One region of the Kitasatospora sp. NPDC057904 genome, then DNA from elsewhere that is predicted to be linked to it. Evidence: riboswitches for the same ligand, from Rfam matches in the RefSeq annotation. Region 1 holds a riboswitch; the other holds the start of a gene.
What was found. A riboswitch is a leader RNA that binds a small molecule or an ion and turns the genes downstream of it on or off. The one in region 1 is predicted to bind cobalamin.
Positions count from the first base shown of each region.

Region 1 (4,454 bases):
GCGTCTCGGTCCGGGCGAGGACCTCGGCGGTGTAGCGCAGGGCGTCGCCCGGGTGTTCGTCGGTGAGGGCGTGGAAGCCGCGCGGGCTGTGGTCGCCGGGGTCGAAGGGGTAGCGCCGCAGGCTGACCTCGGTGCCCTCGCTCGCGGCCTCGACGTCGTAGGCCGTCGGGCCTTCGGGGGTGCCGGGGCGGGGGACCGGCTTGGGGTAGGGCGGCAGGAGCGGTTCGTCGTCCGGTTCGTCCAGTCCGTCCAGGAAGGAGTAGAGCAGTGGGCGCAGCACCTCGGCGGAGCGGCCGCGGCGGGCGAGGGAGCGGTCGGTGATCGGGCGCAGGGCGGCCGGGTCCTGCTTCTGCAGGGCCTGTTCGAGCTGAGCGGCGAGGTCGCCGTCCGGGTCGAGTGCCGGGGCGGCCTGGCCGAAGGCGTGGCTGGGGGAGTGCGGGTCGAGTTCGGCGGCGCCGGTGGCGACGAGCAGGGTGGGGCGTTCCAGGGCGGCGCCGTAGACGGACACCGAGCCATGGTCGCCGATCAGGCAGTCGGCGGCGACGAGGGCGGCCTGCCAGCCCTGGTGGGGCGGGACGAGGCGCAGGCCCATCCGCCGGGCGTCGTCGAGCAGGGCCTCGGGGTCGTGCCGGTTCCAGATGTTGGGGTGGAGGACGACGGCGACCGCGTACTCGTCGGCGGGGAGCCGGCGGACGAGGCGCCGGGGCAGGTCGGGGCGGCGGCCGAATAACGAGTGCTCGCTCCAGGTGGAGTTGACGACGACGAGCCGCCGGCCGTCGACGGCGCCGAGGGCGGCCCGGTAGGAGTCGCGCAGGCGCAGGCTGCGGAGCATGCGGTCGAAGCACGGGTCGCCGACGACCTGGGCGACGTCCAGTGCCTCGGGGCAGGAGACCCGCAGCCGGTCGAGCTGTTCCGGGTGGGAGAGGCCGAGGACGTCGACGAAGACCCGGCCGTGGTGGGTGAGTTCGTTGCGGGAGAGGCCGGCTGCGCTGACGGTGTCGCCGGTGGACTCGGTCACCAGGCGGTTGTAGCCGGCGCCGTGCGGGAGGACGACGAGCCGGGCGTCGAGGCGGTGCATCGAGGAGTGGACGGCGCAGGCGACGGCCAGGTCGAAGCGGTGCCGGACGGCGTCCTCCCAGTCCAGCAGGGTGATGCCGGGCAGGCCGCGCAGGTAGTCGTCGAGGCCGTCGGCGAAGGCGGAGCCGGGGTTGACGGTGGCGTAGCGCTCGATGCCGTCGCGGTTCAGGAGGGTGAGGACGTCGAGGACCCGGGTGGCGGAGGTGAGGGTGCGGGCGACCGCCAGCACGCGCGCCCTGACCGGCCGGGTGTTCCAGCGGTCGGCGGGCCAGGCGTGGGGGTGGGTCGGCACGCCATGATCGTACTCATCGGGTCGGCTCCCCGCGGTGATTCAGGCCCGGGAGGTCAGCCCGCCGCGGCGGCGGGCTCCTCGTGGTCGGCCGCGGCGCACTCGTCGAGGAGGGGGCGCATGCTCTCGTCGACGAGCCGGTAGCGCACGACGCGTCCGTCCTTGTCCCCGGTGACCACGCCGGCCGTCCGCAGCAGCCGCAGGGCCTGTGAGACGGCCGGGTCGCGCATGCCGGTGGCGACGGCGAGGTCGGTGACGGCGAGCGGTCCGGCGCGGTGCAGGGCGAGCAGGATCGCGAGCCGCCCGGGGTCGGCGAGCAGGGAGAACCGCTCGGACCACGAGCGGACGTGCGCGGCGTCGCCGATCGCGGCGATGGCCTCACAGACCCGGTGTCCGTCGATGGTGCGGTGGCCCGCGCGGTCGGCCGGTACGAGATGCATGCGGACATTCTGGCAGCTCACGACCTGTGATCCTGGACACCTGCGTAGGTGCGCAGCCTTGCAAGGGTCGGCCCGGGACCCCTACGGTGTTCCCCGCCGTGGTGCTCGGGAAGACCGGTGACGGACCCTCAGGGGTCCCAGTCCGGAGCGGCCCTCGCCACTGTGATCGGGGGAGTCCGCCCGTACCCAGACGCCACTGGGCGCTTCGCGCGCCTGGGAAGGCGGGTACGGGAGCCCCGTCAGCCAGGAGACCGGCCACGGCATCTCACGAACGTCTTTCCACGAGGTGCTGGAGCGTGATCCGAAGATGACCCTGCCCGAAACCGCCGCCCCCGAGGCCGCGCCCGCCGTGCTGCCCACCTTCCGGTGGAGGAGAGAGGACACCGTCCGCACCGCCGGGCTGATGGGGGTGATCCTGGCCATGCACGTCGTGGCGTTCGGGACCCTCGTCTTCCTGGTGGCGCCGCACAACTACGCCGTCGGCACCCAGGTCTTCGGGGTGGGCCTCGGCATCACGGCGTACACGCTCGGCATGCGGCACGCGTTCGACGCCGACCACATCGCGGTGATCGACAACACCACCCGCAAGCTGATGGCCGACGGCAAGCGGCCGGTCTCGGTGGGCTTCTGGTTCGCCCTCGGGCACTCGTCGATGGTGGTCGTCATGGCCGCCCTGGTCGCGGGCGGCGCGCAGCTGGCGAACACGCTGATGGACGACGAGTCGACGACCCACCAGTGGCTCGGCATGGTCGGCACGACGGCCTCAGGCGCGTTCCTCTACCTGATCGGCGCGCTCAACCTGGCGGCGCTGCTCGGCATCCTGAAGGTGTTCCGGGCGATGCGCGCGGGGCAGTACGACGAGGCCGAGCTGGAGCAGCACCTGAACTCGCGCGGCTTCATGGCCCGGGTGCTGAACCGGGCGACCCGCTCGATCACCCGGCCCGGCCAGATGTTCCCGGTGGGCATGGTGCTCGGCCTCGGCTTCGACACCGCGACCGAGGTGACCCTGATGGTGATGGCCGGTTCGGGCGCGGCCGCCGGGCTGCCCTGGTACGCGATCGTCTGCCTGCCGCTGCTGTTCGCGGCGGGGATGAGCCTGTTCGACACGCTGGACGGGACGTTCATGAACTTCGCGTACCAGTGGGCGTTCTCCAACCCGGTGCGCAAGGTGTACTACAACCTGACGATCACCGGTCTGTCGATCGCGGTGGCGTTCATCATCGGCACGATCGAGCTGGTCGGCGTGCTGCACGAGAAGCTGGACCTGACCGATCCGGTCACCGGCTGGATCGCGGACATCTCGCTCGACAACGTCGGCTACGCGATCGCCGGGCTGTTCGTCGTCGTCTGGGCCGCGGCGATCGCGTACTGGAAGCTGGCCGGGGTCGAGAAGCGCTGGGGCGCCGAACGCTCCTGAGCACGGCTGCCGCACGCCTGCCGCACGCCTGCCGCACGCCTGCCGCACGCCTGCCGCGACGGCGCCTCCCCACGGTGGGGAGGCGCCGTCGCGCGCGTTCCGGGCCGGCTGCGCCGGGTCAGCTGTGCCGGTCGCCGTAGCGCTGGCGGAAGCGCTCGACGCGGCCCGCGGTGTCGAGCACGCGGGACTGGCCGGTGTAGAAGGGGTGGCTCGCCGAGGAGATCTCGACGTCGATGACGGGATAGGTGTTGCCGTCCTCCCACTCGACCGTGCGGTCGCTGGTGACCGTCGAGCGGGTGAGGAAGGAGAGGCCGCCGACCTTGTCGCGGAAGACGACGGGCCGGTAGGCGGGGTGGATTCCGGGCTTCATGGGGGTGCCTCCTCGGCGGGGGATCAGCGCTCTTCGTTCGACGTTCTTCGTTTCGACGTTCTTCGTTCCGGCGCTCTTCGGTCAGCGCTCTTCGCGGAAGTCGACGTGCTCGCGCGCGACCGGGTCGTACTTGCGCAGCACCATCCGGTCCGGGTCGTTCCGGCGGTTCTTGCGGGTCACGTACGTGTAGCCGGTGCCGGCGGTGGAGCGGAGCTTGATGACGGGGCGCAGTTCGCTGCGGGCCATGAGGTCCTCCGGAGGGGTCGGGTGGTGCGGCGGTTCGGGGCCGGGTTGGAACCGTACACCGAAATGGATGTCATTTTCATCTGGGGTAACGTGACCTCCGTCCCGCCCATTCCCGGACCGTTTTGGGAGCCCCCATGTCCGCCCACTGCCAGCTCACCGGCCGCCGGCCGGGCTTCGGCAACGCGATCTCGCACTCGCACCGCCGCACCCCGCGGCGCTTCGACCCCAACATCCAGCGCAAGCGCTACTGGCTGCCGGGCGAGGGCCGGTACGTCCGGCTCACGCTCAGCGCCAAGGGGATCCGCACGATCGACGCGATCGGGGTCGAGGCCGCCGTCGCCCGGATCCGGGCCCGGGGGGAGAAGGTCTGATGGCGAAGCAGAGCAAGATCGCCAAGAACGAACGGCGGCGCGAGACCGTCGCCCGCTACGCGGGGCGCCGCGCCGAGCTCAAGAGGACCATCGCCCACCCCGGCACCGCCCCCGCCGAGCGCGCCGCCGCCCAGGCCGAACTCGCCCGCCAGCCGCGCGACGCCAGCGCCACCCGGATCCGCAACCGCGACGCCGTCGACGGCCGCCCGCGCGGTTACGTCGGCGCCTTCGGCCTCTCCCGGAT
Region 1 covers NZ_JBHVOL010000007.1:229,719-234,172, reverse strand. The annotation lists gene ACFVSN_RS20015 (hypothetical protein) at 1-1,369, opposite strand, end outside; gene ACFVSN_RS20010 (ArsR/SmtB family transcription factor) at 1,423-1,806, opposite strand; cobalamin riboswitch at 1,889-2,081, shown strand; gene ACFVSN_RS20005 (HoxN/HupN/NixA family nickel/cobalt transporter) at 2,114-3,223, shown strand; gene ACFVSN_RS20000 (type B 50S ribosomal protein L31) at 3,342-3,593, opposite strand; gene rpmG (50S ribosomal protein L33) at 3,675-3,839, opposite strand; gene rpmB (50S ribosomal protein L28) at 3,974-4,210, shown strand; gene rpsN (30S ribosomal protein S14) at 4,210-4,454, shown strand, end outside.

Region 2 (4,454 bases), on a different contig from region 1:
CTGGTGCGCACCGACGTGGTGCAGCCGCACGCGTTCTCCCTCAGCGCGGTCTCGCCCGACGTGAACCCGTCCGGCCTCGGGCCGACCGACCTGCAGAGCGCCTACGGCCTGTCGACCAACGGCGGCGCCGGGCAGACCGTCGCCATCGTCGACGCCAACGACGACCCCAACGCCGAGTCCGACCTGGCGACCTACCGCGCGCAGTACGGGCTGCCTGCGTGCACCACCGCCAACGGCTGCTTCAAGAAGATCGACCAGAACGGCGGCACCAACTACCCGGCCGGCGACACCGGTTGGGCGGGCGAGATCTCCCTCGACGTCGACATGGTCTCCGCCGCCGCCCCGAACGCCCACATCCTGCTGGTCGAGGCGAGCTCGGCGAACATGGCCGACCTCGGCGCCGCCGTCAACCAGGCCGTCGCCCAGGGCGCGAAGTTCGTGTCCAACAGCTACGGCGGCCCCGAGGACTCCACCGACACCTCCTCGGACAGCCAGTACTTCAACCACCCCGGCGTCGCCATCACCGTGTCCTCGGGCGACTCCGGCTACGGCACCGAGTACCCGGCGGCCTCCCAGTACGTCACCGCCGTCGGCGGCACCTCGCTGACCCGCGACTCCAGCGCGCGCGGCTGGCACGAGACCGTCTGGGGCTCCAGCTCGGGCGGCAACGGCGCCGGCTCCGGCTGCTCGGCCTACGACCCCAAGCCGAGCTGGCAGAGCGACAGCGGCTGCTCCAACCGGACCGTCGCCGACGTGTCCGCGGTCGCCGACCCGGCCACCGGCGTCGCCGTCTACCAGACCTACGGCGGCAGCGGCTGGGCCGTCTACGGCGGCACCAGCGCCTCGTCGCCGATCATCGCCGCCGTCTACGCCGACGCCGGCACCCCGGGCGCGAGCGACTACCCGTCCCAGTACCCGTACCAGCACACGAGTGCGCTCAACGACGTGACCAGCGGCGCCAACGGCACCTGCTCCCCGTCCTACCTGTGCACCGCGGGCTCCGGCTACGACGGCCCGACCGGCCTCGGCACGCCGAACGGCCCGACCGCCTTCCGGGCCGGCACCAGCACGGGCAACACCGTGACGGTCACCAACCCGGGCAACCAGAGCACCACCACGGGCAGCGCCGCCTCCCTGCAGATCCGCGCGACGGACTCCGCCTCCGGCCAGAGCCTGACGTACAGCGCGAGCGGCCTGCCGACCGGGCTGTCCATCGACGCCTCCAGCGGCCTGATCAGCGGCACGGCGTCGACGGCGGGCACGTACAACGTGACGGTGACGGCGAAGGACGCCACCAACGCCTCCGGTTCGACGAGCTTCACCTGGGCCGTGTCAGCCCAGGGCGGCGGCTGCACCGGTGCGGGCCAACTGCTCGGCAACCCGGGCTTCGAGACGGGTAGCGCCTCGCCCTGGACCGCGACCGCCGGCGTGATCGACAACTCCGCGAGCGAGGCCGCCCGCTCCGGCTCCTGGAAGGCGTGGCTCGACGGCTACGGCAGCAGCCACACCGACACCCTGAGCCAGACCGTCACGATCCCGGCCGGCTGCAAGGCGTCGCTCGGCTTCTGGCTGCACATCGACACCGCCGAGACCGGCACCACGGCCTACGACAAGCTCACCGTCCAGGCCAACTCCACCACCCTGGCCACCTTCTCCAACGTCAACGCGGCCAACGGCTACACCCTGCACACCTACGACCTCTCCTCCTTCGCCGGGCAGAGCGTCACCATCAAGTTCACCGGCACCGAGGACGCCTCGCTCCAGACCAGCTTCGTGATCGACGACACGGCCCTCAACGCCTCCTGACCGACCGAGCACCACAGGTACGACAGGTACGACAGGTACGACAGGTGGGGCCGCAGCCGACTGCGGCCCCACCGGCACGTCCGCGGTGGCGCCGAATCCCGACGTCGTCTCCTGACGTCGTCTCAGCATCCGGACGAATGGCCGAATCCCCGACGAAGCGACCGCGGATAGGCCGTAGGCTGGCCGTGCAGCTGGTTCGCCCCGTCCGCCAGGCGGGGCGTCGCAAGAGGGAACCCGGTGACGCCTTTCAACTGGCCAGTCCGGGACTGCCCCGCAGCGGTGAGTGGGAACGACCGCCGTCATACGCACTGGGCCCGGGCCGGGTCTGGGAAGCGACGGCCAGTAGGTGACCGCCCTTCAAGGGCCGGCCGTGCCCACGAGTCCGAAGACCTGCCCGCTGCCCGCGTGCGACCGTTCGCGCGCGGCCATCCGGTGACCTCGAGGGCGGGTCGGCGACCACACCAGGCGGAGCTGCCCGTGCAGCGGTTCGCCCGGTGCGTCATCCCTTCGCGTCCTCGTCCCGTCGCCGGGTACTTGAGAGACAGACTCGCGAAGGAGAGTCCCTTGACCATGAAGTCCGCAGCCGCGGCGACCCTCGCCACCGCGTACGGCTACCCCCGCCAGGGCCGGGGCCGGGAGCTCAAGAAGGCGATCGAGGGGTACTGGAAGGGCGCCGTCACCGCCGAGACGCTGCTCGCCACCGCCGCCGACCTGCGCCGGGGGAACTGGCAGCAGCTCGCCGACTCCGGCATCGAGGAGATCCCGACCGGGGACTTCTCGCTCTACGACCACGTGCTGGACACCACCGTCGCGGTCGGCGCCATCCCGTCCCGCCACCGGGACGCCGTCGATGCCGACCCGCTGGACGGGTACTTCGCCATGGCGCGCGGCACCCAGGACGTCGCGCCGCTGGAGATGACCAAGTGGTTCGACACCAACTACCACTACCTGGTACCCGAGTTGGGGCCGGGCACGGCCTTCGCCGCCGATCCGGCCAAGGCGGTCGGCGAACTGCGGGAGGCCCTCGCGCTCGGTCACGCCGCCCGCCCGGTGCTGGTCGGGCCGGTCACCTACCTGCTGCTGGCCAAGCCCGCCCCCGGCGTCGACGACGACTTCCGGCCGATCACCCTGCTCGACCGGCTGCTGCCCGTGTACGCGGAGCTGCTCGCCGCTCTGCAGGCCGCCGGCGCCGAGTGGGTGCAGCTGGACGAGCCCGCGCTCGTCCAGGACCGCACCCCCGCCGAGCTCAACGCCGCCGCCCGCGCCTACCGCGAGCTGGGCACGCTGACCGACCGTCCGAAGCTGCTGGTCGCGAGCTACTTCGACCGCCTGGGCGAGGCGCTCCCGGTCCTCGCCAAGGCCCCGGTCGAGGGTCTGGCGCTGGACTTCACAGGACCTGCCGCCGCCAACCTGGACGACCTCGCCGCCGCCGGCGGGCTGCCGGGCAAGCGGCTGGTGGCCGGCGTGGTCGACGGGCGCAACATCTGGATCAACGACCTGGAGCAGTCGCTCGCCACCCTGGCCACCCTGCTCGGGCTCGCCGACCGGGTCGACGTCGCGCCGTCCTGCTCCCTCCTGCACGTGCCGATCGACGCCTCCGCCGAACGCGACGTCGACCCGCAGATCCTGCGCTGGCTCGCCTTCGCCAAGCAGAAGGCCGCGGAGGCGGCGCTGCTGGCCCGCGGCCTGCGCGAGGGCACCGGGGCGATCACCGCCGACCTCGCCGCCAACCGCGCCGACCTCGCCTCCCGGGCCGGCTCGCCGATCACCCGGGACCCGGCCGTCCGCGCCCGCTCCGCCGCCGTCACCCTCGACGACACCCGCCGCGCCCAGGCCTACCCGCAGCGCGCCGAGGCCCAGCGCGCCCGCCTCGGCCTCCCCCTGCTGCCGACCACCACCATCGGCTCCTTCCCGCAGACCACCGAACTGCGCCTCGCGCGCGCCGACCTGAACGCGGGACGGATCGACGCCGCCGCCTACCGGGAGCGCATGGAGGCGGAGGTCCGCGAGGTCATCGCCTACCAGGAGAAGGCGGGCCTCGACGTCCTCGTCCACGGCGAGCCCGAGCGCAACGACATGGTCCAGTACTTCGCCGAGCAGCTCACTGGCTACCTCGCCACCCGGCACGGCTGGGTGCAGTCCTACGGCACGCGCTACGTCCGCCCGCCGGTCCTGGCCGGGGACATCTCCCGCCCGTACCCGATGACCGTCGACTGGTTCCGCTACGCGCAAGGCCTGACGGACCGCCCGGTCAAGGGCATGCTGACGGGCCCGGTCACCATGCTCGCCTGGTCCTTCGTGCGCGACGACCAGCCGCTCGCCGAGACCGCCCGCCAGGTCGCCCTCGCCCTGCGCGACGAGGTCACCGACCTGGAGGCCGCCGGCGCGGCCGTCGTCCAGGTCGACGAGCCGGCCCTGCGCGAGACCCTCCCGCTGCGGGCCGCCGGCCGCCTGGCCTACCTGGACTGGGCGACGGAGGCCTTCCGCGTCGCCACCTCCGGCGTCCGCGCCGACACCCAGATCCACACGCACATGTGCTACGCCGAGTTCGGTGCGATCATGACGGCGATCGACGAGCTCGACGCGGACGTCATCTCCCTGGAGGCGACGCGCTCGCACATGGAGGTGGCCGGGGAACTGGCCGGGGC
Region 2 covers NZ_JBHVOL010000001.1:179,587-184,040, reverse strand. The annotation lists gene ACFVSN_RS00850 (putative Ig domain-containing protein) at 1-1,806, shown strand, start outside; cobalamin riboswitch at 1,982-2,219, shown strand; gene metE (5-methyltetrahydropteroyltriglutamate--homocysteine S-methyltransferase) at 2,371-4,454, shown strand, end outside.
Region 2: another riboswitch for cobalamin. It lies ahead of metE (5-methyltetrahydropteroyltriglutamate--homocysteine S-methyltransferase); the one in region 1 lies ahead of ACFVSN_RS20005 (HoxN/HupN/NixA family nickel/cobalt transporter).